DNA from 4 places in the Bradyrhizobium sp. USDA 4472 genome. Region 3 is predicted to be linked to each of the others. Evidence: predicted binding sites of a transcription regulator. Region 3 holds the regulator's gene; each other region holds the start of a gene.
The links. The regulator LexA, encoded in region 3, represses DNA repair genes until DNA is damaged. The targets are predictions, from matches to a motif close to TGTTCNNNNTGTGTTCNG.
Positions count from the first base shown of each region.

Region 1: the regulator LexA is predicted to act here: its motif matches at 2,956-2,973, upstream of ACVWZ4_RS11680 (YifB family Mg chelatase-like AAA ATPase).
Region 2: the regulator LexA is predicted to act here: its motif matches at 5,743-5,760, upstream of ACVWZ4_RS00245 (ImuA family protein).
Region 4: the regulator LexA is predicted to act here: its motif matches at 4,921-4,938, upstream of ACVWZ4_RS09270 (DNA recombination protein RmuC).

Region 1 is NZ_JBSSAM010000001.1:2,557,038-2,564,871, forward strand. It holds gene ACVWZ4_RS11660 (CpaD family pilus assembly protein) at 1-377, shown strand, start outside; gene ACVWZ4_RS11665 (AAA family ATPase) at 374-1,663, shown strand; partial or broken gene ACVWZ4_RS11670 (tetratricopeptide repeat protein) at 1,703-2,480, opposite strand; gene ACVWZ4_RS11675 (PilZ domain-containing protein) at 2,563-2,808, opposite strand; gene ACVWZ4_RS11680 (YifB family Mg chelatase-like AAA ATPase) at 3,023-4,561, shown strand; gene ACVWZ4_RS11685 (hypothetical protein) at 4,659-5,126, shown strand; gene ACVWZ4_RS11690 (ATP-binding protein) at 5,247-7,472, shown strand.
Region 2 is NZ_JBSSAM010000001.1:37,945-45,778, forward strand. It holds gene ACVWZ4_RS00235 (error-prone DNA polymerase) at 6-3,386, opposite strand; gene ACVWZ4_RS00240 (Y-family DNA polymerase) at 3,383-4,978, opposite strand; gene ACVWZ4_RS00245 (ImuA family protein) at 4,875-5,678, opposite strand; gene ACVWZ4_RS00250 (putative DNA modification/repair radical SAM protein) at 5,841-7,076, shown strand; gene ACVWZ4_RS00255 (UdgX family uracil-DNA binding protein) at 7,076-7,834, shown strand, end outside.
Region 3 is NZ_JBSSAM010000001.1:6,067,617-6,075,450, reverse strand. It holds gene ACVWZ4_RS28550 (S41 family peptidase) at 1-621, opposite strand, end outside; gene ACVWZ4_RS28545 (alpha-hydroxy acid oxidase) at 929-2,056, shown strand; gene ACVWZ4_RS28540 (HAD family hydrolase) at 2,056-2,697, shown strand; gene ACVWZ4_RS28535 (hypothetical protein) at 2,846-3,034, shown strand; gene ACVWZ4_RS28530 (molybdopterin molybdotransferase MoeA) at 3,248-4,459, shown strand; gene lexA (transcriptional repressor LexA) at 4,636-5,337, shown strand; gene ACVWZ4_RS28520 (hypothetical protein) at 5,524-5,727, shown strand; gene ACVWZ4_RS28515 (hypothetical protein) at 5,921-6,355, shown strand; gene ACVWZ4_RS28510 (ComEC/Rec2 family competence protein) at 6,366-7,834, opposite strand, start outside.
Region 4 is NZ_JBSSAM010000001.1:2,038,926-2,046,759, forward strand. It holds gene ACVWZ4_RS09240 (pyrimidine 5'-nucleotidase) at 1-197, shown strand, start outside; gene dapD (2,3,4,5-tetrahydropyridine-2,6-dicarboxylate N-succinyltransferase) at 302-1,147, shown strand; gene dapE (succinyl-diaminopimelate desuccinylase) at 1,156-2,322, shown strand; gene truA (tRNA pseudouridine(38-40) synthase TruA) at 2,409-3,146, opposite strand; gene fmt (methionyl-tRNA formyltransferase) at 3,146-4,081, opposite strand; gene def (peptide deformylase) at 4,275-4,799, opposite strand; gene ACVWZ4_RS09270 (DNA recombination protein RmuC) at 4,970-6,172, shown strand; gene ACVWZ4_RS09275 (AmpG family muropeptide MFS transporter) at 6,369-7,733, shown strand.

The DNA of each region.
Region 1 (7,834 bases), 3.5 Mb from region 3:
GCGGCGTGCCGTCGCGCGCCATCGTCCAGCATCCCTATCGCCCCGAAGATCCCGGCCTGTTGCCGACCATCCGGCTGAGCTATTCCAAGATCACTGCGGTCGCCGGCCCCTGCGGGCTGTGGCCCGAGGACATGGGACCGTCCATCGTCGATCCCGGCTACAACGAGAACAGGCCCTACTTCAATCTCGGCTGCGCCACCCAGCGCAATCTCGCCGCGATGATCGACAACCCCGCCGACCTCGAGCAGCCGCGCGCGGAGACGCCCGCTTACACCGCGCGGCGCGACATCGCCTTCGACCGCTACCGCAAGGGCAACGCGACCGCGACCACCTATCCCGAGGCCGACAAGGCCAAACTCAGCGATACAGGCAAATGACTGGGATTCACGACGACGAGGCGGACGATCCGCAGCGCCCCGACGAACACATTGCGCCGGTTCCCCGCATCTCGGTGCAGGCCTTTTGCGAGACCGAGCAGACGCTCGCCGCGATCACCGCGGCCGGGCAGGACCGCCGTCTCGCCAAGGCGCATCTCACCGCCAGGAGCGGCGGTCTGGCCGCAGCCATCGACGTCTATGACACGATGCCGACACCGAACGTCATCGTGATCGAATCCGACGGCACGCGTGACATTCTCGAAGGCCTCGACGACCTCGCCGGCGTCTGCGATCCCGGCACGCGCGTGGTCGTGATCGGCAATCCCAACGACACCGCGCCCTATCGCGAGCTGGTGCGTCGCGGCGTCAACGACTACGTGATCGGCCCGGTCCAGACCATCGACGTGGTGCGCTCGATCTGCAGCCTGTTCTCGGCTTCCGAGGCCATCATCACCGGCCGCATCATCGCGGTGGTCGGCGCCAAGGGTGGCGTCGGCGCGTCGACGGTCGCGCACAATGTGGCCTGGACCATCGCGCGCGATCTGGCGCTCGATTCCGTCGTGATCGATCTCGACCTCGCCTTCGGTACCGCCGGTCTCGACTACAACCAGGATCCGGCGCAGGGCATCGCCAACGCGGTGCTGTCGCAGGACCGGCCGGATACGGCGCTGATCGAGCGTCTGCTCGCCAAATGCACCGAGCGCCTCAGCCTCCTTGCCGCACCCGCCACCCTTGACCGCGTCTATGATTTCGGCGCCGAAGCGTTCGACGCGATCTTCGACACCTTGCGCATGACGACGCCATGCATCGTGCTCGACGTGCCGCACCAATGGTCGGCCTGGACCAAGCGCGCCCTGGTCAACGCCGACGACATCGTCATCGTGGCCGAGCCTGACCTCGCAAACCTGCGCAACACCAAGAACATGCTGACCGTGCTCAAGGCGGCGCGGCCGAACGACCGGCCCCCGCTCTATTGCATCAACCAGGTCGGCATGCACAAGCGGGCCGAGATCGACGTCAAATCCTTCGCCAAGACGATGGAGGGGCAGCCGCTCGCGGTGATCCCGTTCGATTCGAAGCTGTTCTCGACCGCTGCGAATAACGGCCAGATGATCGCGGAGGTCTCCAAGAGCCACCGCACCACCGAGCTGTTCCAGACCATGGCCAACCGGCTCGCCGGGCGCGGCGAGGTGAAGAAGCCGAAGCGTTCGCTGCTCGGACCGCTCCTGAAGAAGCTGAAGGGCAAGAGCGGACGCGCATCAGCGCCGCATCGCAAGGCGTCGTAAAGCACGGGAGCGTTTTCGAGCGAACAAAAGCGGCGGAGATCATTTCTCCGCGTGCTGCTGCTGCTTCTTCGACAGCAACTCACGCAGCGCCGTGACCTTTGCCGCGGCCTGGTCCGGCGGCAGATCGGCCTTCACGATGGTCTCGGCCTCCGTCTGCTTGCCCTCCAGCCCCAGCACCAGCGCGAGATTGGCCCGCACGCGGGGATTGGCCGGATCGCGCTGATAGGCGCGGCGCATGGTTTCCTCGGCGCGCGGCAGGTTGTTCTGGAGCATGTAGGACAGGCCGAGATTGGACAGCACCGACGGTTCGTCCGGCACGATCTTCAGCGCGCTTGCGTAATATTGCTGCGCTTCCTCGTTGCGGCCGAGCTGATCAAGCACGGCGCCCTGAGCCGACAGGATATGCCAGTCGGGATCTTCGGGCGTATGCGCGCGGCCCAGCACGTCAAACGCCTGCTGGAAATTGCCGTTGTCGGCGAGCGCGCGGCCGTAGCCGGCGAGCAGCGCCTTGTTGCTGGGATGGAGAAGGACGGCCTGCTCCATGACCGCCGCCGCCTGGGCCCGCTGGCCGGTCTCGCGCAGCGCCTTGCCGTAGTCGAGCGCAACGTTGGGATCGCCGGGATTGGCACGATAGCGCTCGCGCAGGGCGTTCATATCGGGCTTGGCGTCGGCCGTGGCGACAGGCTCGGACCGGCCGCCGAGCGCGCCGGTCACGTCCTCCAGGCCTGTGGTCTGGCAGCCACCGAGGGCGAGCACCGCGAGCGCGGGCAGCAGGAATCTCGCCGGGGAAAGAGGCAAGGGACGAACGCTTGGACATACTCTGATCACCGCGGCGGACTGATCAGAGATGCTTTGCCGATTAACCCTAAAGTCCGGTTAAGGACGCGCCCCTGTTGGGCTCAGTCGGTAAATTCCGCACCGAATTCGCAACCGATGCGCCAGCGCAGGCGGCACTGACGGGAATAATCCGGCGCGAAGATGATGGTGAATTGCGGCGGCACCTCGATGAATTCCGCCACGACCTTCACACCTCCGTCCGAGATGTCAGTGATCGTGCAGTCCCGTGGCAGCGAGCCGGCGCCAAAATGGATCTTGGCAAGCCTGGTGCACACCCGTCGTTCGCTTCTCCGGCGATTTGCAAGCATTTGAATTGTTCACCCGTTGGATCACGGCCCATCCCGCAGGCTCAGGAGTAGCGGACATTCGTTGGAATGTGCTGAGGAGAGCCGCTCGCATTCGAGGCGTAGTGTCTGGAGCCTGTTTACGACCGGTTAGGGATCGGCGCCGCCCGCCGTTCCCGTATTGTTCTTGCCAGGATCGTCGGGCTCTGCTACCCCAAGCTGTGCGAGGGGGCAGCGTATGGTCCAGCGGGTTTCGACAGTCGCCTTTGAAGGGATCGAGGCCCGCGCGGTCGACGTGCAGGTGCAGGTCGCGCCCGGCCTGCCCGCGTTCGCCATTGTCGGTCTTCCGGACAAGGCGGTGTCGGAGGCGCGCGAGCGGGTTCGCTCGGCGCTGATCGCCTCGGGGCTGGCGCTGCCGGCGCGACGGATCACCGTCAATCTCGCGCCTGCCGACGTCCCGAAGGAAGGCAGCCATTACGACCTGCCGATTGCACTGGGCCTGATGGCGGCGATCGGCGCGATCCCGCCGGATGCGCTGACCGGTTTCACCGTGCTTGGCGAGCTCGGCCTCGACGGGTCGATCGCGCCTGTGGCCGGTGTTCTGCCCGCTGCGATCGGGGCCAATGTGCGCGAGGAGGGCTTGATTTGTCCCGCGGCCTGCGGATCGGAGGCCGCGTGGGCGAGCCCTGACATCCAGATCGTCGCCGCACATTCGCTGATCCAGATCGCCAACCATTTCAAGGGCACCCAGGTGCTGTCGCGGCCGGTGCCGAAAGTGCATGAAGCGGCAACCTCGCCGCTCGATCTGCGCGACATCAAGGGCCAGGAGAGCGCCAAGCGGGCGCTGGAGATCGCAGCTGCCGGCGGGCATCATTTGCTGATGATCGGCGCGCCCGGTGCCGGCAAATCGATGCTCGCGGCGCGGCTGCCCTCGATCCTGCCGCCGCTGTCGCCGGGCGAGTTGCTCGAGGTCTCGATGATCGCCTCCGTCGCCGGCGAGATCGAAGGCGGCGCCCTGACGTCGCGGCGGCCGTTCCGCTCGCCGCATCATTCCGCCAGCATGGCGGCGCTGACCGGCGGCGGCGCGCGCGCAAGGCCCGGCGAGATCTCGCTGGCGCATCAGGGCGTGCTGTTCCTCGATGAGCTGCCCGAGTTCGATCCGCGCGTACTGGATTCGCTGCGCCAGCCGCTGGAGAACGGCGAAGTCTCGGTCTCGCGCGCCAATCACCGCGTCACCTACCCTGCCCGCTTCATGCTGGTCGCGGCGATGAATCCCTGCCGCTGCGGCAATGCGTTCGAGCCGGGCTATGCCTGCAAGCGCGGCCGCGTCGATCGCTGCACCGGCGATTACCAGGCCCGCATCTCCGGCCCGCTGATGGATCGGATCGATCTGCGCATCGAGGTCCCGGCCGTCACCGCCGCCGATCTGATCCTGCCGCCGCCGGCGGAAGGCTCCGCCGAGGTCGCGGCGCGCGTGGCGGCGGCGCGCGACATCCAGCGCGCACGCTATGCCGAAGCCGGCCTGCCCAAGGTGCGCACCAATGCCGAGGCACCGGCCGCGGTGCTCGAAGACATCGCCAAACCGGACGCCCAGGGTCAAAAGCTGCTGCGCGATGCTGCCGATACCATGCGGCTGTCGGCGCGCGGCTATCACCGCGTGCTGCGGGTGGCGCGCACGCTCGCCGATCTCGACAACGCTGACAAGATCGGCCGGCTGCATCTGGCCGAGGCGCTGTCCTACCGCGCACTCGCGGAGGATGTGCGCCAGCCGGCGTGATCATCCCGCGCGTCAACCCGGCGGTAACGAGTTTCCTTTACGATCTGCAAACCACGAGGCCCAAACGTTCCTGTAAGGGCCCGGCGAGTAGCGTGTCATGTTGCGTTTCAAGATCCTGGCCTCGGTGGTTCCCCTGTTGGCGGCTGCGGTATTCGCCCGCAACGAGATCGGATCGATCTCGCACCCTTGCGTCGCCGTCGGCGATACCTCCGTCGAGTTCACCTCCTTGTTCTGGACCGCCGGCGTCCAGATCGCCTTCACCGACGATCCCGCGCAGGCGACGGTGCGGGTGCAGATCACCGACGACGCCGACGCGGCCGACTTTGCCGTCGTCGACGATGGCGAAAGCGATGAGCCCGGCGCCTGCCAGGGCAATCCGTCCACGCAGCTGGTCGCCATAGCAGGGCAAGGCGGCGGCAACCGCCCGACGATCTATCTCGGCAGCGAAGGCCCGGCCGATTACCGCATCTATGTGCGCTCGAAGACGTTCTCGCAGAGGGAAGCCGCAGCCTTGATCGTCGGGGCCCGCGGCGGCCACCACCATCTCCAGGCCGCTTCGCTCTAAGAGACGTTAACACCTCGTCAACCCTGTTTCGAGGCGACCCCAAAGCCTCAAGCTGTTCGCAAGGTGGTCAAGACATCGTCGCGCATGGCGGTGGCGGGTTTCGGACAAGGGTCGGTGGCGATGGGTCGGACGTTCCGGATCAAGGTGCACATGCGCCGCTTCAGGCGACAGCATCCGCGCATCGCCTTCGCGATCCGCTCCTTCATGATCTTCTCGGCGACGTTCGGCGGTGCCTACGGCTTCGTCACCGGCAGCCGCTCGGAGAATTCCGGCTACGATCCCAATACTTTCGCGATCGGTGCGAGCTTCCTGTTCGCACTGGCCTGCCTTGGCCTTGCCACGCTCAGCATGCGGCTGCGCTTCGTCAACAAGCGCATGCGCAAGCTCGCGGCCCATAACGAGGCACTGATCGACCGAAATTGGGAGCTGAAGGAAGCCGAAGAACGCGCGCGCAGCCTGTTCGAGCAGCAGGGCGATCTCATCGTGCTGCGCGACGATCAGGGCCGCATCACCTTCGCCAACGACGCCTATTGCGCGCTGACCGGACAGGCGCGCAGCGCGCTGGTGGGCACGCGGTTCGACTTCGACGTGCTGGAGCAGGGCGACAGCGCGCGCGAGAGCAACGGCACGCGCATCCATGACCAGAGGATCTCGACCCCGCTCGGCGCCCGCTGGATCGCCTGGCGCGAAGGCTTTGTGCGTCTCGATGCCGGCCAGCCCGCCGAATTGCAGAGCGTCGGCCGCGACGTCACCGATCGCACCGAGACCGAACGCGCGCTGGCCGACGCCCGCGACCAGGCCGACGCCGCCAACCGTGCCAAATCGCGCTTCCTCGCAATGGCCTCGCACGAGATCCGCACACCTCTCAACGGCATCATCGGCATGGGCGGCCTCTTGCTCGACACCAATCTGACGCCGGAGCAGGCGACTTACGCCCGCGCCGTGAAGACATCAGGCGAAGCGCTGATGGCGCTGATCGAGGAGCTGCTCGACTATTCCAAGATCGAAGCCGGCAAGCTCGATCTCGAGCAGCGCCCGTTTGCGCTTTCGACCCTGATCGAAGAGGTCACCGAATTGCTGGCGCCGCGCGCGCAGGCGAAGAACCTCGAGATCGCGGCTTACGTCGACGAGCGACTGCCGCTCGAGGTCACCGGCGATGCCGCACGGCTGCGCCAGGTGCTGCTCAACCTCGCCGGCAATGCGATCAAGTTCACCGCATCAGGCGGCGTCGCACTGATCGTCGAGCCAGGCATCCGGCCGAACGAGATCAGCCTCCTGGTCCGCGACACCGGCATCGGGATCGCGCCGGAAGCGCAGTCGCGTATCTTCCGCGAGTTCGAACAGGCCGACGACCGCGTCTCCCGCACCTATGGCGGCACCGGGTTGGGCCTTGCCATCAGCGAGCGCATCGTCAAGCGCATGGGCGGCCGCATCACCCTGGAGAGCGAACCCGGCAAGGGCTCGACCTTCGAGGTCGCGGTTCCACTCGCGCCCTCGCAAGCCGACGCCGGACGGACCGCGTTTCGGAACCCGGACCTCACCGGCAAGTCGATCCTGCTGGTGGCCGACGGCATCGAGGCGTCGCTGATCGCGCGGCGGCTGGAACGCTGGGGCGGCCAGACCTGCCTGGTGACGGATGCGGCGGTGGCCGAAGCGCTGCTGCCGGAGCGCTCGTGGCATGCTGTACTGGTTGACCGCGCGCTCGGCCCTGATGTGGCCGATCGCCTCGGCGAGGCCGCCCGCGCCCATGCGGCGCAGCGGCTGGTGCTGCTGACGCCGAGCTCGCGCCACGACAAGCTCTCGCCTGATTTCACCGGCTTCCTGGTGAAGCCGCTGCGTGCAGCCTCGCTCGCCGCACGTCTCGCGCTGACACCGGACGTCGCCTCGCCCGACCTCGCGCCGGAGCCGGTCGAGCCGGCGCCTGGCAGAATGCCGGCTGGCGGCCTGTCGATCCTGGTCGCCGAGGACAACGAGATCAATGCGATGCTGATGCGGTCGCTGCTGACCAAGCTCGGTCACCGTGTCGCCATCGCGGTTCATGGCGAGGCCGCCCTGGAATCCTGGCTGGCGGCCAACTCTGCCGGCAGCCCCTATGATCTGGTCTTGATGGACATCCAGATGCCGCAGCTCGACGGCATCGAGGCAACCAAGCGCATCCGCGCGCACGAGGCTGCGACCGGCCGCCACCACACACCGGTCCTCGCCCTCACCGCGAACACGCTGGCGGAAGATCGCTCCGCCTGCTTCGAGGCGGGCATGAACGGATTTCTGATCAAGCCGCTCGATCGCGAGAAGCTGAACGAGGCGCTGGCCGGGCTGGCTCGGACGCGGCAGTTGGCGGTGTAGCTGGGATCGACAGTGCCACTAAAGCGCGATGAGATCGGGTCGAATCGTCATCGCGCTTCAGCTCCTTGTTTGAGCACGATCTTTTCGGAAAACCGCTTCACACTTTTCCGGATCATGCTCTAGGCTAAGCGGCAAGAAACCGCGGTGCCGAAAGCCTGTCAGGCGACGGTCTGGTGCCCTTGAACACGGTATCTGCCTGCGCCGCGCGCTTGCAATGGGCACACGAAAAGATGGGCGATCACAGGGGTGGGTTCGTCGGCCAGGAGTTCTGAGCGGTACCATCTCATTTCGATATGGCAGTCCGGGCACGTCGGTGCTTCGAGCTGTTCCGCTGCGCTTCTGAGACGATCAACCATGGAGGC
Region 2 (7,834 bases), 6.0 Mb from region 3:
ACACCTCAATGAAAATCCCGCGACGGGGGCAGGATGCGGACGTTGCGGGGATGGCGGATTTTTTGCGCCGGCATGTCCGTGAGCGCGCGCGGGTCCTCGTTGAGTGGTTCGACCACGGTGGCCCCTGCGGGCACCGGATGCTTGCGGCTCAGGGCATCGTCGGCAAGGCCGACCAGATCGTGCGAGCGGTCGATCATGCGTTGCGCGATCAGATGGGTTACCTTCTCTGGGCTGCTCTGGATATAGCCCTGAACCTCGATGAGGCGCGCACCCATCACTTCCTTCCGGTACTGCTCCATGACCTTGGGCCACACCACGACGTTGGCGATGCCGGTTTCGTCCTCCAGCGTCATGAACACGACGCCGCTGGCGCTGCCCGGCCGCTGACGCACCAGCACCACGCCGGCGCAGCGGACGCGGCGCCGCTCGTTCTCGTGACTGATCTCCTTGCAGGCAACGATGCGCTCGCGCGTAAACGCCTCGCGCAAAAATTCCATCGGATGGCCTTTGAGCGACAGCCGGATGGTCTGGTAGTCGGCAACGACCTGTTCGGGACGTGGCATCACCGGGAGCGGCTTGGCCTGCTCGTCCGGCTGCTCGCGCGCAGTCGCAGCCTCGAACAGCGGCAGCGCCACGTCGTCGGGCAGCCGCCGCACCTGCCACAGCGCCTCGCGGCGGTCGAGCCCGAGCGAGCGGAACGCATCGGCATCCGCCAGCAGGATCAGCGCGCGCTTGGGCAGGCCGGTATCGCGGGCGAAGTCTTCGAGCGAGGTGAAGGGGCAACGATTGCGGGCGGCGATGATGCGATCGGCCCAGTCCTCCTGAGTGACATAGACTTTGCCCTGCTGCTTCGCCTGCTCTCTTTTGAGAAACTCCTCATCCGGATCTAGCCAGTGAAAGCCGTCGATCTGGCGAAAACCCAGGCGAACGGCACAATATCTGTCGTCAGTGTTTTCCAGCGTGTTCTGTGCAAAGCTGTAGGACACGTCGATGTCGCGCACCTCGACGCCATTCTTGCGGGCGTCACCGACGATCTGCGCCGGGGCGTAGAAGCCCATCGGCTGCGAATTCAGGAGACCGCAGCAGAAGGCATCAGGGTGATGATATTTCAGCCATGACGAAATATAGACGAGCTGGGCAAAGCTCGCGGCATGGCTCTCCGGGAAGCCATATGAGCCAAAACCCTTGATCTGGTCGAAGCAGCTTCTGGCGAAATTGGCCTCATAGCCGCGCGCGACCATGTTGCCGATCAGCTTCTCTTCGTACTGGCCGATGGTGCCGACATTGCGAAAGGTCGCCATCGAGCGGCGCAGCCCGTTGGCTTCTTCGGGCGTGAATTTCGCCGCCTCAATCGCGATGCGCATCGCCTGCTCCTGGAACAGGGGCACGCCCTTGGTCTTGTGCAGCACCTTGTAGAGCTCGTCCGCGGGACCATGCTCGGGCGATGGCGAAGGATAGGTCACCTTCTCCAGGCCGTTCCGCCGCCGCAGATAGGGATGCACCATATCGCCCTGGATCGGTCCCGGGCGTACGATCGCGACCTCGATAACGAGATCATAGAAGGTTCGCGGTTTCAGCCGCGGCAGCATGTTCATTTGCGCGCGGCTCTCGACCTGGAATACGCCGAGCGACTCGCCGGCACACAGCATGTCGTAAACCTTCGGATCGTCCTGCGGGACGCTCGCCAGAACCCATCGTTTACCCTTGTGATGATCGATCAAATCAAAACACTTCCTGATGCAGGTCAGCATGCCCAGCGCAAGCACGTCGACCTTCATCATATTCAGCGCGTCGACGTCATCCTTGTCCCATTCGATGAAGGTGCGGTCGTTCATCGCAGCGTTGCCGATCGGCACATAGGTGTCGAGCCGGTCCTGCGTCAGCACATAGCCGCCGACATGCTGGGAGAGATGGCGCGGGAATTCGATCAGCTCGGTCGCCAGCTCGACTGCGAGGTTGATCATGGGATTTTGCGGATCGAGCCCGGCCTGCCGGACCTGCATGTCATTGAGGCCCTTGCCCCAGCTGCCCCACACGGTGTCGGCGAGCGCCGCGGTGACGTCCTCGGTCAGGCCCAGCGCCTTGCCGACATCCCGGATGGCGCTGCGCGGACGATAATGGATGACGGTCGCGATGATGGCGGCGCGGTGGCGGCCGTAGCGGCGATAGACATATTGCATCACCTCCTCGCGCCGCGAATGCTCGAAATCGACGTCGATGTCGGGCGGCTCCAGCCGTTCCTTGGAGATGAAGCGCTCGAACAGCAGATCGACCTTGGTCGGATCGACCGAGGTGATGCCGAGCACGTAGCACACGGCCGAATTCGCCGCAGAACCCCGTCCCTGGCACAGAATGTTCTGGCTGCGCGCGTAGTGGACGATGTCGTGCACGGTGAGGAAGTAATGCGCGTATTTCAGCTCTGATATCAGCGCGAGCTCTTTCTTCAGCGTCGCGCGCAGCTTCGCGTCAATGTTCTCGATACCGCCGAAATATTTGTCGACGCCGGCCCAGGTCAGGTCCTCCAGATGTCCCTGCGCGGTCTTGCCCGGCGGCACCGGCTCATCAGGATATTGGTATTTGAGCTGGTCGAGCGTGAAGTCGATCCTGTCCGCAAAGCGCATGGTCTCCGCGATCGCGTCGGGGGCATCGCGGAACAGCCGCGCCATCTCGCGGGGCGTCTTCAGAAAACGCTCGGCATTGGCTTGCAGCCTTCGTCCGGCCGCCTCGATCGTGGTCTTTTCCCTGATACAGGTGAGCACATCCTGAAGCGGACGACGGCCGGGATCGTGATAGAGCACCTCGTTGGTCGCAAGCAGCGGCACTTTTGCCTTTTCGGCGAGATCGTCCAGCCGCGCCAGACGGCGCCGGTCGTCGCCGCGATAAATCAGGCTCGCCGCCAGCCATACACCCTCGGCGCGGCTTGCTTTCAACCTTGCAAGAATATCCAACGCTTGTGCCGGCTCGAAGCGATGCGGCAGCGTCAGGATCAGGAGCTGACCTTCCGAAAACTCCAGCAGATCGGCGAAGGAGAGACGGCACTCGCCCTTCTCGATCCGCGTGATGTCGTCGCCGCGTTTGCCTCTGGTGAGAAGCTGGCAGAGCCGGCCATAGGCGGCGCGGTCGCGCGGATAGACGAAAATGTCGGGCGTGCCGTCGATGAAGACGATGCGCGCACCGACCAACAATTTGGGCTTATGCAGCACCTTGTCATTGTCGAGCTCCTTCCAGGCGCGCACCACGCCGGCGAGCGTATTGTGATCGGCGATGCCGATCACGGGAAGGCCGAGCTTGGCGGCCTGATGCACATAGGCGCGCGGATCCGAGCCGCCGCGCAGGAAGGAGAAGTTGGTGGTGATGCCGATCTCGGCATAAGCAGGCGCGTTCATGCGAAGAGACCGTGCACATACCAGTTGGGGGGACCAGGCTTGCCGTCGGCGTCGAACACCTCCCCTTCGTAAAGACCATCGCGGAAAATCCACAAGCGCAGGCCCTCGGCATCCTCGATACGGAAATAATCCCGCGTCAGCTGCTTGCCGTCCTGGCGCCACCATTCCATCGCGATGCGTTCGGGTCCCTCTACCCGTACCACCGCATGTTTTGCCCGGCGCCAAGTGAATTGATGCGGCGGGCCATCGGGTACGGTCGCGAACGGTACGGTGACCGGCTCCGGCTTGTCGAACAGCCGCAGGGGCCGCAGCGGCGGCTCGCCCTCGGCACGATCTGGCCATTTGGCCTGCATGGCAGCCGCGAGATGATGCTGGGCGGGGGCAGCCAGCACCGCCCGCTCAGGAATATGGGTATCCTGCGGCAGGTGCACGACGACGCGCTTTCCGCCGATGCGTGCGGCGATGCGGTCGATCAGCGCGGCGAGTTCGTCATTGTCGTGGACATGGGCATCGAGATCGCGCTGCTCCTGCACCACGATCTCGGTGCGGCTCGCCGACAGCCGCACCATGTCGAAGCCGAAACCGGGATCGAGCGGATCGGCGAGCGCATCGAGCCGTTCGCGGAACAGACGATCGACGACTTTGCTTCGCGTCACGGGACGTCCGGTCTCGACCATGATCGCACGCACCACACCGTCGGTGCGGAAGAACGCGGCCTCCAGCCGCCGCGCGCCCTTGCCCTGTTTCTCCATGGACGCGATCAACGTATCGGCCAGCCGCGACAGCGTCATCGCGATCATGGTGTCGGTCGCGATCGGCTCGGCAAAACGCTTTTCGACGATGTAGTCAGGCACCGGCTTGCGCGGACTAATGGGCGCATCGCCCTGCCCCAGCGCATGCGCGAGCAGCGTGGAGAACCGCGCGCCGAACCGCGCCGTGATCTCGGAGGCGTTGCGCGAGGCGACATCGCCGATGGTCTTCAGCCCGGCGCGGCGTAGGCCGGTGGTGATCGTCTCCTCCGCACCGAGCGCGGACACCGGAAACCGGTCGATTGCCGCCGCTTCCCCACCGTCGGCAACGATGATCCCGGAGCCCTGCCGCGTCAGTGTGCGCGCGCAGACCGAGGTGCCGGCGATCGCCGCGCTGACGGCAAAGCCTTGTCGGCCGAGCGCCCGGACCAGCGTCTGCAACAGCGCAGCCTCGCCGCCGAACAGATGCGCGCAGCCGGTGATGTCGAGGAACAACCCGTGCGGCGGATCGAGCGCCACCAGCGGCGTGAAGCGATCGCACCAATCGGCGATGTCGCTGAGCGTTTTCGCATCGGCCACGACATCGGCGTCGAACACTTTCAAATCCGGGCACATCGCCCGGGCATTCGCCAGCGGCTGACCAATATGCAACCCGAAGCGCTCGGCGGTTTCATCCAGTGCGTGGATCACCAGCGCATTGTTGTCCTTGATGACAACGATGCTCGGACCATTATTATTTTTACCCAGCCCGGCGCTGCTGAAAAACCGCTGGATCCGGTCGATGGGCAGGCGCGGCAGCCACAGGCTGAGAATACGCCGACGGTTCACTGAACTGGCACTCATCACACTTCCATTCCATGATCCACCGGCCACACGGGCCATGACGATTGCGCAACAGCTCGACATCGAAGCGCGGCGCCCCCCAGACGTCCCAAGGCGCCGCAGGCATTGAAGCCGATCCCGGCGGCGAATGCGCCGCGCGCAGCATCCATCGCGTCTCCGCTGTCGAGGGCAACGGTTGTGCTGCCATCCGCAGCAACAAACCGGTAACGCCGGATGATTGCGCGGCGAGCGTCAGCTTGCGGCTCGCGACGAGATCGAACTGCCTCGTCTCGCCCCAGAGCTCGAGCACGACGGCGCCGAGCGCATCGCAGGCGAGCGCATCGGCCGAGGTCCGCAGCGCGCTCTCCACATCGGCCGCGCGCACCATAACCACGCGGCGTGGATCGAGCCCGAGCTCGGCGAGCCCGCTCATCGACAGCGCGCCGGTTTCGAGTTCCGAAAAATCCTGCCGCACCCACAGCAGCGGCCGCTGCGCCGTGACGCGACCCGCCAGCGCGGTGACAAAACCGGTCGCGGCCGCACCCTGACGCCCTTCGCAAAACACCTCATGGACCGCCGCGCGCGCGAGGCCGCCTTTCAGCGCGCGATCGACCTCGCTGTGACCGAGCGCGACACGATCGTGATGATGCACGACCTCCGCCGTCTCGATCCGCTCGATCTGGCTGCGCAAGGTCGCAAGCGCGCTCATGCGTGCGTTCATGCTCGCCGCTCCTCAGAGGTGATTGCCGGTGGCTCTCAAAAGAGAAACCAACGGCTGGCTTATTTGTTCATGGTATGTTCTAATATAAAGCTAACGGCAGCCGAAGAGTCAAATCGAATTGCGTTCGATCGAATTCATGAGCCAAATCAAAGGGATTCCGGAATGGACGTACAACGCAAGCTGGAAATTCTCGCGGACGCCGCCAAGTACGACGCCTCCTGCGCCTCCAGCGGCACCGAGAAGCGGGATTCCAGCGACGGCAAGGGCATGGGCTCGACCGCGCCCGGCATGGGCATCTGCCATTCCTACGCGCCGGATGGACGCTGCATCTCCCTGCTCAAGGTGCTGCTGACCAATGCCTGCAATTACGATTGCCTCTATTGCGTCAACCGCGCTTCCTCCAACGTGCCGCGCGCCCGCTTCACCATCGATGAAGTGGTCAAGCTGACGCTCGATTTCTACCGGCGCAATTACATCGAGGGCCTGTTTCTCTCCTCCGGCATCATCCGCAGCCCCGACTACACCATGGAGCAAGTGGTCAGTGTCGCGCGAAAACTGCGCGAGGACCATCACTTCCGCGGCTACATCCATCTCAAGACCATTCCGGAAGCCGACGATGCGCTGATCGCGGAAGCCGGCAAATATGCCGACCGTCTCTCCATCAACATCGAAATGCCCGAGGCGACAAGCCTGCAGCAATTCGCGCCGGAGAAGGACGTGCGTGCGATCCGCCGCACCATGGGCCGATTGCGGCTGCAGCTCGACGAAGCCGAGGAAAATCGCCGCGCGAAGACAAGGACAAGACCGCAGCGCTTCGCACCGGCCGGCCAAAGCACGCAGATGATCGTCGGCGCCGACGGCGCGAACGATCACACCATCCTCCACACCAGCGCCAATCTCTATGGATCCTACAGGCTCAGGCGCGTCTATTACTCCGCCTTCAGCCCGATCCCCGATGCGAGCCGCGCATTGCCTCTGGTCCAGCCGCCGCTGCTGCGTGAGCACCGGCTCTACCAGGCCGACTGGCTGATGCGATTCTACGGTTTCGACGTCGGTGAGATCGTCGACGACACCGCGATGCTGCCGCTCGACATCGATCCAAAGCTCGCCTGGGCGCTACGGCATCGCGACCGCTTTCCGCTCGACGTCAACAGCGCCAGCCGCGAGCAGCTGCTGCGCGTGCCGGGTTTCGGCACCAGGGCGGTCGAGCGCATCATCGCGACGCGGCGCACCACCACGATCCGCCTGTCCGATCTCGCGCGGCTGCACGTGCCCAAGCACAAGGCGCTGCCGTTCATCGTCCTCAGCGATCACCGGCCCTCCTCGCAACGCCTGGACGAGGCGCGGTTGATCGAACGGTTCAAGCCGAAAGCAACGCAATTGGGGTTTGGCTTCTGATGCAGTTCATTATCCTCGACACCGAGACCGATTTCGGCGGCTGGCGCAAAGCTGCTCGCACGCTCGTGCTTCATCACGTGGCGCCCGCCGATATCACCTGGGCCGTGCGGGGTGGCGAAGCTGAGCTGTTCGCGCCGCCCGCGCCCTCTCCGATTCTCGAGGTGAATGACGGCACTTTCAGCGTATCAGCGAAATTCATCGAGCTGGCGAAAGCGGCAATCCTGCACCGCGACGGCGAGCGTTTTGCGATCCTCTATCGCCTGCTCTGGCGATTGAAGGACAATCACGACCTCATCGAAGTCGCGATGGATACCGACGTCGCGCTGGTCACGGCCATGGCGAGAGCTGTTCATCGCGACGAGCACAAGATGCACGCCTTCGTTCGTTTTCGCGAAGTCGGACGCGAGCGTGCCGCCCATTACGTCGCATGGTTCGAGCCGGAGCATCATATCGTCGAGCTCGCCGCGCCGTTTTTCGCGCGCCGCTTTGCCGACATGCCGTGGTCGATTTTGACGCCCGATCTCTGCGCGCATTGGGATGGCCACGCGCTCTCGTTCACGCCGGGCGCGAGCAAGAACGAAGCACGGGGCGAAGACCGGCTGGAGGAAACCTGGCGGCGTTACTACGCCAGCATCTTCAATCCGGCGCGGTTGAAGGTGAAGGCGATGCAGGCGGAGATGCCGAAGAAATACTGGAGGAACCTGCCCGAGGCTTCGATCATTAAACCCCTGATCGAGGACGCCGAACGCATGACCGGC
Region 3 (7,834 bases):
GATGTAGCCGACGTCGCCGTTCTCGACGTGGAAGCGCACCGGGCGCACGTGGATGATCTCGCGCTTGATTGCGACGTCGAGCGGCGCGTCGGCGCCCTTGCGCACGATGGTGAGCTTGGTCTGGGTGTCGACGGGACCCTTCATCCGGTTGACGGCCTGCTCGAGCGTCATGCCCTGCACGTTTTCGCCGTCGATCTTGCTGATGAGGTCGCCGGACATGATGCCGGCCTTGGACGCCGGCGTGTCGTCGATCGGCGAGACGACCTTGACGAGGCCCTCCTCCATGGTCACCTCGATGCCGAGGCCACCGAACTCACCGGAGGTGGTCTCCTGCATCTCGGTCCAGGCCTTGGCGTTCATGTAGCGCGAATGCGGATCGAGCGAGGTCACCATGCCCGTGATCGCACCTTCGATCAGCTTGGCATTGTCGGGCTTCTCGACATAGCTCGCCTTCACCCGCTCAAAGACCTCCCCGAACAGGTTGAGCTGGGAATAGGCGTCATCCGTGCCCGCGCCGACCGCCGCCCGTGCCGCCCACAGTCCGCCCTGCGGACCGGATACGAGGAGGGTCAGGCATGCGCCGGTGAGCGCGCCCAGGGGGAACAGCAGGGTTTTCCGCATGGAATGGGTGGCCTTTTCGCTTAGCGGTTCTTTTGAGGCTTGGCAGCCGCCATCCAAATGGCGATCCAGCCCGGTTCTCACAATATCATTCTGGTTTCTTCAAGGCCGGCCTGCCACGCCGGCGGGCACGCGATGAAAATCCCTTCGCCTGGACCTAAACATTTGGCAACGTTCGGACACCAGCCCTCCCGGACAGCGGGAATCGGTCGGCCGACGACGCTTCGCAGCTATGCGAGTTTAGGATGGTTTTGGAAGGCCGAACGGGATAGGCGATGGCGTAAGACTTCAAATTCTCGGGAGGACAACAATGAACGACGCGCCCCGGCCGGAACGGAATGTCGAACTCGGCGCCAGTAACGAGCCATTCCAGAACCTGCACGAATTCATCCGGAAGGCGCGCTCCAACCTCAACCAGAACGCCTGGGACTACATCGTCGGTGCGGCCGAGACCGAGACCACCATGCGTCGCAACCGCATGGCGCTGGACGAGATCGCTTTTCGCCCCCGAGTGCTGCGTGACGTGCGCAAGGTCGATGGCTCCGTCGAGCAGTTCGGCCGCAACATGCGCCTGCCTGTCGTGCTTGCGCCTGTCGGCGCGCTGGAAATCTTCGATCCGCTTGGAGCCGCCAGCGTTGCCCGCGCCGCCGGCAGATTCGGCGCCGCCCATATGCTGAGCTCGGTTTCCGAACCTGGCCTCGAAAAGACCGCCGAAGCCGCCCCCGATGCGTTGCGCATGTACCAGCTCTATGTTCGCGGCGATGACGCGTTCGTGGCCGATGTCGTCAGCCGCGCCGAGAAGGCCAGATATGCCGCCTTCTGCCTGACCGTCGACACCGCCCATTACAGCCGTCGCGAGCGTGACATCGCCAAGCGCTACGTTCGCGAGAGCCGTCTGCGCGCCACCGGAGGCGACTACCAGAAGGGCCTGGAATGGCGGACCGTGAAAATGGTCAAGGACAAGTTCCGGATACCGTTGATCCTCAAGGGCATCGCCACTGCCGAGGACGCGCAGATCGCGGTCGATCACGGCGTCGAGTGGATCTACGTCTCCAACCATGGCGGCCGTCAGCTCGATCACGGCCGCGGTGCCATGCATGTGCTGCCCGAGATCGTCGAAGCGGTGAAGGGCCGCGCCAAGATCATGGTCGATGGCGGCATCTGCCGCGGCACCGACATCGTCAAGGCGATCGCGGCGGGCGCAGACCTCGTCGGCATCGGCCGGCTGCAATGCTGGGCACTGGCTGCGGCGGGCGAGACCGGCGTGGCGCGGATGCTCGAGCTGCTCGAGGACGAGGTGCTGCGCTGCCTCGGTCTCCTGGGCGCCACCTCCTTCGCCGAGGTCGACAAATCCTGTCTGCACCCGGCCACCGCAACCAACGCGCCGAGCGTGTTCAGCGCATTCCCGCTGTTCGACCACGAACCCTACCGATACTGATGGAAAGGACGCAAGTGACCTCGCTCTCGCCTGGTAGCGCCGATGCGCTTCTGTTCGATCTCGGACGCGTCGTGCTCGACATCGATTTCTCCAAGGCGATCACCTGCTGGGCGCGACATGCCGACTGCGAGCCGGAAGCCATCGTCGCGCGCTATATGCGCGACAGCGAGGCCTACCGGCTGCACGAGGTCGGCAAGATCAGCGACGAGGACTATTTTGCCTCGCTGCGCGCATCGCTCGGCATCGGCATCTCGGATGCGCAGTTCCTCGAAGGATGGAACGCGATCTTCGCCGGCGAGATGCCTGATATTGCGGAGCTGCTGCCGCGTGCGGCGAAGCAGATGCCGGTCTATGCCTTCTCCAACACCAACCGCCCCCATGTGGACTTTTTTTCGAAGGAATATGCCGACCTGCTCGGGCATTTCCGCGAGCTCTACCTGTCCTCGAGCATCGGGCTGCGCAAACCCGATGCGGAGGCCTTCGACCATGTCGTCGCCGCGATGGGGGTGCCCGCGAACCGCATCGTGTTCTTCGATGATCTCGCCGAGAACGTGGAAGGTGCACGGGCGCGCGGCCTGACCGCGGTGCATGTGACCTCGCCGACCGACGTCGGAAATGCCCTGAAGGCGCTGGGGATCTGACTTGGCAACCCGGCTCTGATTCCGGAGGCAATTTCACTGGAACTCGGGAACCAAAACCCTTTGTGCATTTTTGTACAGAGTTCCGGGAACGGAATCCCCGGCTCCGGACTCTATAGTCCGTTGGGAATTCTACATTGGACTTATCATCGTGTTGGGCAAAACCTACCTCACCAAGCAGGCCTCCCTGCTGATGAAATACGCCAGGACCACCTCGAATTCTGAGCTCTCCGCAAAACTGATCAGCAAGGCCGCCGACCTGAAGGCCCAGGCCGATCCAATGCCCGACAAGAATCCCAAAGCGCCTGATGTCAGTCCGAGCGAGCCGCCGGGGACCTGACCGATGCTGGCCACGGCTCTTGTCTTTGCCTTGGCCGTCGTTGTGCCGGTATGCGTCGCTCTCCAGATCATGCCCCGGCTGAACCTCCAGCTTCGTCCCACGGCTCCAGGGGTGGGATAAATCATCTTGTGCGGCTGCTTTGCCTGGACGCTCCCGCTCGGCTAGAACTCTCGCCGCTGATTTGCCCGAATGGGCGTAGCTGGAGTTTTCACCGTGGCCCTCATGCCGGTATCCGATGCGCTTGCTGCCGTGCTCGCGGGAGCGGAGCCGCTGGCTGAGGAAACAGTCGCGCTCGATCGGGCCTTTCATCGCGTGCTTGCGCGCGATGTCGCGGCGCGGCGGACGCAGCCGCCTGAGGCGATGTCGGCGATGGATGGCTATGCCGTGCGTGCGGCCGATGCGGCCGAGGTCGACACACGGCTCACGGTGATCGGCGAAGTCGCAGCCGGCCGGCCGTTTGCTGGAAGGGTCGGCGCCGGCGAAGCCGTGCGGATCTTCACCGGTGGCGTCGTTCCCGATAACGCGGATGCCGTGGTGATCCAGGAGGACACCGTCGCCGACGGCGAGTGCATCACGATCAAGGAAGCCGCCATCACCGGACGACACATCCGCCCGGCCGGCATCGACTTCCGCGAGGGCGACGTGCTCCTGCGCAGCGGCACGCGGCTCACGGAGCGCGACCTCGCACTCGCCGCCGGGATGAACCATCCGCAACTCGCGGTCCGCCGCCGGCCGACGGTCGCAATTCTCGCCACCGGCGATGAGCTGGTGATGCCGGGCTCGACGCCCGGCCACGGCCAGATCGTCTATTCCAATGGCTATGCCCTTCATGCTCTGGCTCGCAGCGAAGGTGCCGACACGATCGATCTCGGGGTCGCGGCCGATACGTTTGCCGCCACCACATCGGGCATCCGTCGCGCGCGCGAGAGCGGCGCCGACATCCTGATCACGACCGGCGGTGCCTCGGTGGGCGACCACGATCTGGTGCAACAGGCACTGAGGGACGAAGGTATCTCGATGGCGTTCTGGAAGATCGCGATGCGACCGGGCAAGCCCATGATGAACGGGCAACTCGGATCGATGCGCGTGATCGGCCTGCCCGGCAATCCCGTATCATCCTACGTTTGCGCTTTCCTGTTTCTGGTCCCGCTGATTCGCGCGCTGTCGGGGCGTTCGGTGGTTCATCATCGCCGCGAGCGCGCCGTGCTCGGCCGCGATGTCGGCGCCAACGATCAGCGCGAAGATTATCTGCGCGCGCGGCTGGCAGAGCGTGACGACGGCACGCTGGTCGCCGTTCCCGTCGATCATCAGGACTCCTCGTTGCTTTCGAATCTGGCTGCGGCACAGGCACTTCTCGTGCGCGCACCGTTCGCGCCGAAGGCCGAAGCAGGCACCGCTTGCGAGGTGCTGCGGCTGCCCGTCTGACCGCTTCGTTCGCGTGCGTTCCGCGAACTTCGTCGCGTTCACGGCAAATTAAGCAGTTGCGGAACATGTATCGAACATATAGTGTCCGTTCATGATTTGTTTCGAGCATGTAGCGGCTTATGGCTGAATTCAGCGTCTCGGAATTGAACGACATCACCAGGGGGATTTTGGTCGAGATGTTAACGCGCAAACAATACGAGCTCCTGCGGTTCATCAGCGAGCGGCTGAAGGAAAGCGGCGTACCACCCTCCTTCGACGAGATGAAGGACGCGCTCGATCTGCGCTCGAAATCGGGCATCCACCGCCTGATCACTGCGCTCGAGGAGCGCGGCTTCATCCGCCGTCTGCCCAACCGCGCCCGCGCGATCGAGGTGATCAAGCTGCCCGAGCTCCAGGCCGCCGCCGGCAATCGCCGCGGCTTCACCCCGAGCGTCATCGAGGGCAACCTCGGCAAGGTGCGCATGACGTCGAGCCCGCCGGCGGATGAGGGCGAGCGTCCCGTCGCGGTGCCCGTCATGGGCCGGATCGCGGCCGGTACGCCGATCGAAGCCTTGCAGACCCGCAGCCACACTATCAGCGTTCCGCCCGACATGCTCGGCGCGGGCGAGCACTATGCGCTCGAAGTGCGCGGCGATTCCATGGTGGACGCCGGCATCCTCGACGGCGACATGGCCCTCATCCAGCGCAACGAGAGCTGCGACACTGGCGACATCGTCGTCGCCCTGATCGACGACGAGGAAGCCACCTTGAAGCGCTTCCGTCGCCGCGGCGCCTCGATCGCGCTCGAGCCAGCGAATGCCGCCTATGAGGTCCGCATCCTGCCCCCCAACCGGGTCAAGATCCAGGGCAAGCTGATCGGTCTCTATCGCAAGTACTGAGCGCCACGTTCTCGCGCGATCGGTGACTGCGATCAACGATTGGAGCGGACGATTGTCCGCTCCGGCTGGATAGACTTTCTGGTTCTGCACAGATTATCCCGCCACCTCTCCAGCCCTACATCCCCGGCATGCCGCAACGAAGCACACTCGCTTCGATGGGCCTCCAGGGAGACTGAGGAGAGAATGATGAGCAAGATCATCCTGAGCACCGTCACGATGACGCTGATCGCAGCGTCCGGATCGCACGCCTTTGCTGCGCATGCGCAGCATCGCCTCGGCAAGGTGCCGCAGGCGACGAGCGCGCAGATCCGCGATGCCCGCAACGCCATCGAGCAACAGGCGCAGCCCGGCTGGCAATATTCCGGCTGGTCCGCGCCGGCCGGACGCTGAGCGCGAAGCCTCCCAAATGCACGGAGGCAAGCTTTGTTCCCAGCCGTTCGGGAAAGATAATGTGATTGCGGCTCGCGGATCGGAGCCGCAGATTTGCCTACAACCAAGCAGAGCCTTGCAGGCTTCAACTCTGATAGAGGCCGGCGCCTCCAGGACAGAGGCGCGGGTTGCTATCCCCGATGAGGAGCACCCGATGTGTGACTATAGCTTGCATGCCGTCGCGACGCGTCCCGCAGAAGTCGGCGAGACGATCGTCACGACAACGTTCCGCGGCACCTCGACGCGCGGCTTCGCCTCTGAAGCCGACATGTCGGTCGCGGTCTGCCTGCTTCCGGGAACGGAGCTCGCCTTCGCCGACAACGTCCGCTACGACAACAGGTGGATCTGGACCCGCACCATCAATTCCCGCGTAGGCAAGTTCGGCAAGGTTGATCCGCACATTCCCGATCGCCATCACGACGCGATCGAATTCCCCGATGGCAAATACGTGCTGGTGACGCAGCTCGTCGAAGGCCAGCGCGCAACCGTGCTGCAACTGCCCGTGACCCAGCCGCTCGGCGAGCGCGAGCACAAGCCGCAAGTGGCCGCCGACAGTCGCACGACGCCGCCACGCCTGCCGATCGGCTGAAGCGTCGATTCTAGTCCTCGGCCTGAAGGTCGGCCTCCGACGGCGTTGCGTCTTTGGTCCGCGGAGCTGCCGACCGTGGCTTGAGGGTTTGGCCGAAATCTGCATCGCCGGGCGCCACCGGCGACCAGGAGCGGTTTGCGCCCCTCGCTCTCACCGGCTGAACCGCAAAACCGTCACCGCGCTGTGTCAGCGCAAGCGCGCCCTGGCTCGCCAGACGCGGCCGATCGATCACCATTGCAGCGCAATCGGGCGGCGCAGGCCTCGCCGTCACCACCAGCGCTGCGCGGCTGCAATCGTCGGCCAGCGCGTCGATGCGCAGCGCCAGCGCAATCATGCGGCCGTCGGCAAGCGGCGTCACGCAGCCGGCATCGTCGCACGACACGCCGTCGCCGAGCGAAGCGCTGGCGGCATCGCGCGGGTCGGCGTCCGCCGCGAGCCACTCCTTGAGAAGGAAATTGTCCTTCTTCGTCCTGATCAGATGCAGCTGCCCATCCTTGCCGCGCACCGCGACGTTCTGGCCGTCGGCGGCAATGAGAATGTCGGGTTGCCGCACCGACAAGGCCCAGATCGTTGCGACCGCAAGCACGATCGCACCCGACCAGCGCAGCGGCGTGCGCAACAGCCCCATCAGGACAAGCCCCAGGCTCGCCGTCACCAGCGGCGCGGTGCCGAAGGCGCCGACATGGCCGATAGCCCCTGGCAATGCCGCCACCCAGCGGGTGACCACAATCATCCAGTCGATGCCGATCCCCATCAGCCACCAGAACACGCCGTCCAGCCCGAATGGAGCCGCGAGCAGTCCCAACAGCCCGGCCGGCATCACCAGCGCCGAGACGACGGGCATCGCACCGAGATTGGCGAGCACGCCGTAGGGCGTGACGCGGTGAAAATGGAAGGCGGCATAGGGCGTGGTCGCAAGCCCCGCGATCATGGAAGCCATGAACAGCATCGCGATCTCGCGGCCGCCCCACAGCGCAATCCGCGCCGTCGTCGAATGATCGGGCGAGGCAAGCAGGTTCGGCATCCCGATCTGCACCATTGCCACCAGCCCGAGCGTCGCCGCAAACGACATTTGGAAGCTCGGATGCACCAGCGCTTCCGGCGCAACCGCGAGCACGATCAGCGCCGCCACCGCCAGCGTGCGGAACGTGATCGCGCGACGGTCGACGATCACGGCAATCAGCACCACCGCGGTCATGAAGAACGATCGCTGGGTTGCGACCTCCGCGCCCGAGAGCAGCAGATAGAATGCGGAGGCCACCAGCGCCGCGGCCGCCGACCATTTCTTGATTGCGAATCCGGCCGCCAGCCCGGGGATCAGCGCCAACAGCGCGCGGACCGCGAAGAAGACGACTCCAGCGACGACCGCCATGTGATAGCCGGAGATCGACAGCACGTGGCCAAGCCCCGAGACGAACATCGCATCGTTGACGGGCGTGGTGATCGCATCGCGGCGGCCGGTCAAAAGCGCGGTCGCGA
Region 4 (7,834 bases), 4.0 Mb from region 3:
CCAGATCAGCCATGTTCGAAGATCTCGCCCGCAACCTCACCGTCCCGCATGACCTCGGCATGACCACGGTGCTGGTGGTGCCTGACGGCACCAAGGAAGTGGTACGCGAGGACTGGGAGCTGGAAGGCCGCGATGCCGCCCATGTGGACTATGTCACGGATGATCTGGCGGGGTTTTTGGCCGGGCTGTCTCGGTAGAGTCGTAGCCCGGGACGGTGGTGGAGTATGCCTTGACTTCGCCCCTCCAAATCCCGAAAAAGCCCCCAATCCATCAAAATTCCCGATACCTAGAGGAAATCCCGATGTCCTTGTCCGCCCTGGAGTCCACGATCAACAGCGCCTTCGACGCGCGTGAGACCATCTCGACCTCGACCAAGGGCGAAGTCCGCGAGGCCGTGACCCAGGCGCTGGAGACACTGGACAAGGGCGAGGCCCGCGTTGCCGAGCGCGGCGCCGACGGCAAGTGGAAGGTCAACCAGTGGCTGAAGAAGGCCGTGCTGCTGTCCTTCCGTCTCAACGACATGGACGTCATTCCCGGCGGCCCGGGCCAGGCCAATTGGTGGGACAAGGTGCCCTCGAAGTTCGAAGGCTGGGGCCCGAACCGTTTTCGCGACGCCGGTTTTCGCGCGGTGCCGGGCGCGGTGGTGCGCCGCTCCGCCTTCATCGCCAAGAACGTCGTGCTGATGCCGTCCTTCGTCAATCTCGGCGCCTACGTCGATGAGAGCACCATGGTCGACACCTGGGCCACCGTCGGCTCCTGCGCGCAGATCGGCAAGCGCGTGCATATCTCCGGCGGCGCCGGCATCGGCGGCGTGCTCGAGCCGCTCCAGGCCGAGCCCGTGATCATCGAGGACGATTGCTTCATCGGCGCGCGCAGCGAGGTCGCCGAGGGCGTCATCGTGCGCAAGGGCGCCGTGCTGTCGATGGGCGTGTTCCTCGGCGCCTCGACCAAGATCGTCGATCGCGAGACCGGCGAGGTCTTCATGGGGGAGGTGCCCGAGTATTCAGTGGTGGTCCCCGGCGCGCTGCCCGGCAAGCCCATGAAGAACGGCCAGATCGGCCCGAGCACCGCCTGCGCCGTGATCGTCAAGCGCGTCGACGAGCGCACGCGGTCGAAGACCAGCATCAACGAGCTGCTGCGGGATTAAGGCGGCACATGACCGATGCCCTCTCCATTGCCCGCGACCTCATCCGCTGCCCCTCGGTAACCCCTCAAGACGCCGGCGCACTCGGCGTGCTTGAAAGGGTGCTGAACGCTGCAGGCTTCACCTGTCACCGCGTGACCTTCAGCGAGGACGGGACCGCCGATATCGACAATCTCTATGCGCGGATCGGTGCTGAAGGGCCGCACATCACCTTTGCGGGCCATACCGACGTGGTGCCGCCCGGCGACGAGAGCGCCTGGAGCGTCGGCGCATTCTCCGGCGAGGTGAAGGACGGTTTTCTGCACGGCCGCGGCGCGGTCGACATGAAGGGCGGCATCGCCTGCTCGGTCGCCGCCGTACTGGAGCATCTCGCCGCGAACGGCGGCAAGCCACGCCCGGACGGCAAGGGTTCGATCTCGTTCCTGATCACCGGCGACGAGGAAGACGTTTCCATCAACGGCACGATCAAGCTGCTGAAATGGGCTGCCGAGCGCGGCGAGACGTTCGACCATTGCGTGCTCGGCGAGCCCTCCAATGTCGAGACGCTGGGCGATACCATCAAGGTCGGCCGCCGCGGTTCGCAATCCGGCACGCTTTATGTCGACGGCGTGCAGGGCCACGTCGCCTATCCGCACCGCGCGGCCAATCCGGTCCCGGACATCTCGCGCCTGATCGTGGCAATCAGCGACGAGCCGCTCGACAATGGCAGCGCGCAATTCCAGGCCTCCAATCTCGAATTCGTCTCGGTCGACGTCGGCAACAAGGCCTTCAACGTCATCCCCGGCGAGGCCCGCGCCAGATTCAACATCCGTTACAACGACAACCATACGCAGGCATCCTTGCGCGAGCTGGTCGAGTCGCGTCTCGCCAAAGCCTGCGGCAACCGCATCAAGGCTCGCATCGTCTGGGAGCCATCGAACTCCAACGTGTTCGTGACCAAGCCGGGGCCGTTCACCGATCTCGCCGTGTCCGCGATCGAAGAGGTGACGGGCCGCAAACCGGAGCTGTCGACATCAGGCGGCACCTCCGATGCGCGCTTCATCTCGAGCTATTGCCCGGTGATCGAGTTCGGCCTGGTCGGCCAGACCATGCACCAGGTCAACGAGCGCGTGCCGGTGACGGACCTGGAGAACCTGACCAAGGTCTATCGCGGGATTTTGACGCGGTATTTTGGGTAAGAGACCACTATCGCCAAACCCTCCGCCGTCATGTCCGGGCTTGTCCCGCCTGCCCGGCCGCCATGACGCCGGGGCGTCATCACGCTCTAATAATCCACCTTCATCAGATACAGCCCCTCGGGCGGAGCGACGATGCCGCAGGCAGAGCGGTTGCGCGCCGCGAGCGCTGCGGAGAGATCGTCGGCGCTCCAGCGGCCCTCGCCGACCCAGACCAGCGATCCCACCATCGAGCGCACCTGGCTGTGCAGGAACGAGCGCGCCGAGGTGACGATGATGATCTCGCGGTCGTCGCGCAGCACGTCGAGCTGGTCGAGCGTCTTCTCCGGCGATTTGGCCTGGCACTCGGTGTCGCGAAACGTCGTGAAATCGTGCTTGCCGAGCAGGCGTTGGGCGGCCGCATGCATCGCTTCAGAGTCGAGCCGGCGCGGCACGCGCCAGGCGTGGCCGGCATCGAGCGCGAGATTGGCGCGGGTGTTGATGATGCGATAGCGATAGTGACGCTTCACGGCCGAGAAGCGCGCCTCGAACGTGTCAGGGACGATCTCGGCTTCGAGCACCGCCACCGGATGCGGGCGCAGATGCGCATTGAGGCCATCGCGAAAACGGCCCTGCGGAAACTGCTTGTCGATATCGACATGCGCAACCTGGCCACGCGCGTGCACGCCCGCATCGGTGCGGCCGGCGCCATGCACCCGCACATCCGCGCCGGTCATCGCCTTCACCGCGGCTTCCAGCGCGCCCTGCACCGACGGCAGCGTGTCCTGCACCTGCCAGCCGAAGAACGGCGCGCCGTCATATTCGAGGGTGAGCTTGTAGCGGGGCATCAGCAGAGCCGCATCGGCGGCTCGACCTTCACGCCGCGTAAAAAGTCCGCCGCTTGCATCCGGCCTTTGCCCTCGCGCTGCAGCTCGAGGATGCGGATCGCGCCCTCGCCGCAGGCGATCGTGAGTTTGGCGTCGAGCACCTCGCCCGGCGCGCCGGAGCCCTTGGCAAGCTCACAACGCAGGATTTTGATTCGCGCATTCTCGCTGACGCCGGCAAGCTCCGCCCAGGCACCGGGAAACGGCGACAGACCGTGGATGTGGCGCAGCACGGCGTGCGCAGGCTTTGTCCAGTCGATCCGGGCCTCGGCCTTGTCGATCTTGGCGGCGTAAGTGACGCCCTCTTCGCTCTGCTTTTTCAGCTGGAGGCCGCCGCGGTCGAGGGCGGCCATGGCGCGCACCATCAGATCGGCGCCCAGCCGGGAAAGGCGATCATGCAGATCCAGCGCAGTCATGTTGTCTGAAATCGCGAGACGCTCGGCCATGGCGACATCGCCGGTATCGAGGCCGACATCCATCTTCATCACCATCACGCCGCTCTCGGCATCGCCGGCCATGATCGCGCGGTTGATCGGCGCGGCGCCGCGCCAGCGCGGCAGCAGCGAGGCGTGAAGGTTGTAACAGCCGAGCTTCGGCGCATCGAGGATCGCCTGCGGCAGGATCATGCCATAGGCGACGACGACGGCGGCGTCGGCGTCAAAGGCGCTGAATTCGTCCAGCGCTTCCTGGGTCTTCAACGTCCTCGGTGTCAGCACCGGCACACCGAGTTTTCGCGCGGCCTCTTCAACGGGCGTCGGCTGCAATTGCAGCCCGCGCCGGCCGCCCGGCTTCGGCGCGCGCGTATAGACGGCCACGATCTCGTGGCCATGCGCGACCAGTTCGAGCAGCGTCGGCACGGAGAAATCGGGCGTGCCCATGAAAATCAGGCGAAGGGGCATGACAGGGACTCTGTACGTTCCCTCCCCAGTGGGGGAAGGCTAGGGAGGGGGGTGCCACACGACGCGCTCTCACGACGAGAGTGCGGACTGGTTCTTCTTCCCCGTTAGACCATTTCCTCGGCTACCCCTCTCCCCCGCCCTCCCCCACAAGGGGGGAGGGAGCCCAGGGGAGTGTGGCGCAGCACCAAAAACTCTACTCCGCGCGCTTGGCGGCTTTCTCGAACTTCTTCATCACGCGGTCGCGCTTGAGCTTCGAGAGATAGTCGACGAACAACACGCCATTGAGATGGTCGATTTCGTGCTGGATGCAGGTGGCGTAGAGGCCTTCGGCGTCCTCCTCGTGCAGCTTGCCGTCGAGGTCCGTGAAGCGCACACGCACTTTCGCGGGACGTTCGACCTCCTCGTAATATTCGGGAATCGACAGGCAACCTTCCTCGTAGACCGACAGGTCTTCAGACGAGGCGATGATCTCCGGATTGATGAAGACGCGCGGCTCCGGCTTGGTCTCCCCGTCCTGGTTGGGCTTGGCGAGATCCATCGTGATCAGCCGCAGCGGTTGCGCGATCTGGATCGCCGCCAAGCCAATGCCGGGCGCGTCATACATCGTCTCGAACATGTCGTCGGCAAGCTTGCGGATCTCCGCCGTGACCTTCTCGATCGGCTTGGAGACCAGACGCAGCTGCTTGTCGGGCAGGATGATGATTTCTCTGAGGGCCATGCCGGGCGATTTAAGCCGCGCGCGACATCGGGTCAATGCGGCCGGGAACGCGTTAACCCTCCGCTAACCATAAACTTCACCTTTGGTTAACCATAAAAAATGAGGGATCGATCAACGTAAATGTTCGCTATTCGTTCGTGGCCCGTCGCGAATCGGCTAGAAGGACAGGCATGAACGAGATCATTTTCATGCTGGGCGACTGGCCGGTGCGCGGGTTCGATGCGCTGATCGGCTTCGGCACCCTCGTCCTCATCCTGCTGGTGGTGATTGCCGTCGTGGTCGCCAGATCCGGGCGTCGCGGCGCGGAACTGGCGATGGCGGGGGCGATCCGGGCCGACGAGCTCGAGGAGCGGCTCGCCCAGGTGCTGCACGCCCAAGCTGAGGCCTCCGGCCGGGTCGACGCCATGACGGAGGCGCTGGCTGGACGCCAGGCCGAGATGGCGCGGGCCGTCAACGAGCGGCTGGATTCGGTGACCCATCGCGTCGGCCAGTCGATGGAACACTCGACCCGCAACACCATGGAGAGCCTGCGCGCGCTGCACGAGCGGCTCGGCATCATCGACAGCGCGCACAAGAACCTCACCGACCTGACCACGCAGGTGACGACCTTGCGCGACGTGCTCGCCAACAAGCAGTCGCGCGGCGCCTTCGGCCAGGCGCGGATGGAGGCGATCGTCCAGGACGGCCTGCCGAAGGGCGCTTACGAGTTCCAGTTCACGCTCTCGACGGGAAAACGGCCCGACTGCGTCGTCTTCCTGCCCGACCAGCGCCCGCTCTGCATCGACGCGAAATTCCCGCTGGAAGCGATGACCGCGCTGCACGACGCCCGCACCGACGAGGAGCGACGCACTGCCACGCAGCGGCTGCGCGGCGACGTGATGAAACATGTCAGCGACATCGCCGAAAAATACCTCGTCCCCGGCGAGACCCAGGAGATGGCGCTGATGTTCGTGCCGTCGGAATCGGTCTACGCCGAGATCCATGACGGCTTCGACGACGTGATCCAGAAGGCCTATCGCGCCAAGGTCGTGCTGGTCTCGCCCTCGCTGCTGATGCTTGCGATCCAGGTGATGCAGCAGATCATGAAGGACGCGCGGATGCGCGATGCCGCCGACCAGATCCAGACCGAGGTGATCAAGCTCGGCGACGATCTCGGTCGCCTGCGCGACCGCGTGCTGAAGCTGCAGAAGCATTTTGCCGACGCCAACGAGGACGTCCGCCAGATCCTGATCTCCGCCGACAAGATCGAAAAGCGGGCGGGACGGATCGAGGAACTCGATTTCAGCAAGAGCGATGCGCCGGCGGAGGGCCCGCGGCTGTTGGCGACGGGCGCTGGTGAGCTGTTTCCGCGGAAGCTCCAGGCGGGGGAGTGACCTCAGGGCACACTGTCATACCCCGCCAAGGCGGGGTATCCAGTACGCTGCGGCAGCCGTGATTGAACCGAAACGCTGGTGATTACTGGATCGTCCGCCTTCGCGGAAGATGACAGCGGAGAAGGCGACGACACCTCGTTTGTGGCCGGTGGCAACGACAGTCCCTCGCGCCCCCAGAATCTGCTAACACCTCCCCATGACCGCACCCGACGCGACGTCCCCCGCCGGCACCGATGCCCCTGCGACTTCATGGCGCGACAGCCTCGCCGTGTACCTGCAACCGCGGGTGCTGATCGTGCTGTTCCTCGGCTTTTCGTCGGGGCTGCCGCTGGCGCTGTCGGGCTCGACGCTGCTGGTGTGGATGCGCGAGGCTGGCGTCGATCTCAAGACCATCGGGCTGTTTGCGCTGGTCGGCACGCCCTACACGCTGAAGTTCCTGTGGGCGCCGCTGGTGGATGCGCTGCATGTGCCGCTGTTCACGCAAGCCTTCGGGCGGCGGCGCGGTTGGTTGCTGTTCTCGCAGATATTGTTGATCGTGGCGATTCTGCTGCTGGCGATGACCGATCCTGCAAGCTCGCCATTCTTCGTCGCGCTTGGCGCGCTGCTGGTGGCGACGACGTCGTCGACGCAGGACATCGTGGTCGACGCCTTCCGCGTCGAGAGCCTGCCTGAAAGCGAACAGGCGGCCGGCATGGCGGCCTATGTCGCCGCCTATCGCATCGGCATGCTGGTCTCGACCGCCGGCGCGCTGTTCATCGTGTCCGGCTTCGAAGGGACCGGCATTCCCCGCGCATCGGCGTGGATGTGGGGCTATGTGGTGATGGCGGCGATGGTGCTGATCGGGACCATCACGGCTCTCGCCGCGACCGAGCCCGAAAAATCAGTGCAGGCGGAAGCCGCAACGCACGAAGAGACCGCGTTCACGCGCGTGCTGCACGCGGCGATCGGTGCCTTCTCCGAATTCCTGTCGCGCAAGGACGCGCTCGCCGCGCTTGCCTTCGTCGTGCTGTTCAAGTTCACCGACGCGTTCTCCGGCACCATGACCGCGCCGTTCGTGATCGACCTCGGCTTCACCCGCAATGACTATGCGGCAATCGTGAAAGGCGTCGGCCTCGCTGCAACCCTGATCGGCGGCTTTGCCGGCGGCTTTGTCGCGCGGCGTTACTCGCTGGCGACCTCGCTCTGGATCGGCGGTGTGGTGCAGGCGCTGGCCAACCTGACCTTCTCCTGGCTTGCCGTGGTCGGCACCAATCAATGGGCGCTGGCGCTCGCGATCTGCGCGGAGAATTTCACCAGCGCCATCGGCACGGTGATCTTCGTCGCCTATCTTTCGGCGCTGTGCCAGAACCCGCTGCACACGGCGACGCAATATGCGCTGCTCACCGCGCTCGCGGCGGTGGGGCGGACCTATCTGTCGTCGGGCGCCGGCTTCGTGGCTGACACCACCGGCTGGCCGCTGTTCTTCCTGATCTGCGTGCTGGTGGCGATCCCGAGCCTGGTGCTGCTGACGTACTTGCAGAAGCGCGGGCATTTCGAGACGCTGGGGCCGGTAAGGGTGTAGGCCCGCCTTCTCGCCGTCGTCATTGCGCGCGCAGCGAAGCAATCCAGAAACTTTCCGCGGAAATACTCTGGATTGCTTCGTCGCAAGAGCTCCTCGCCATG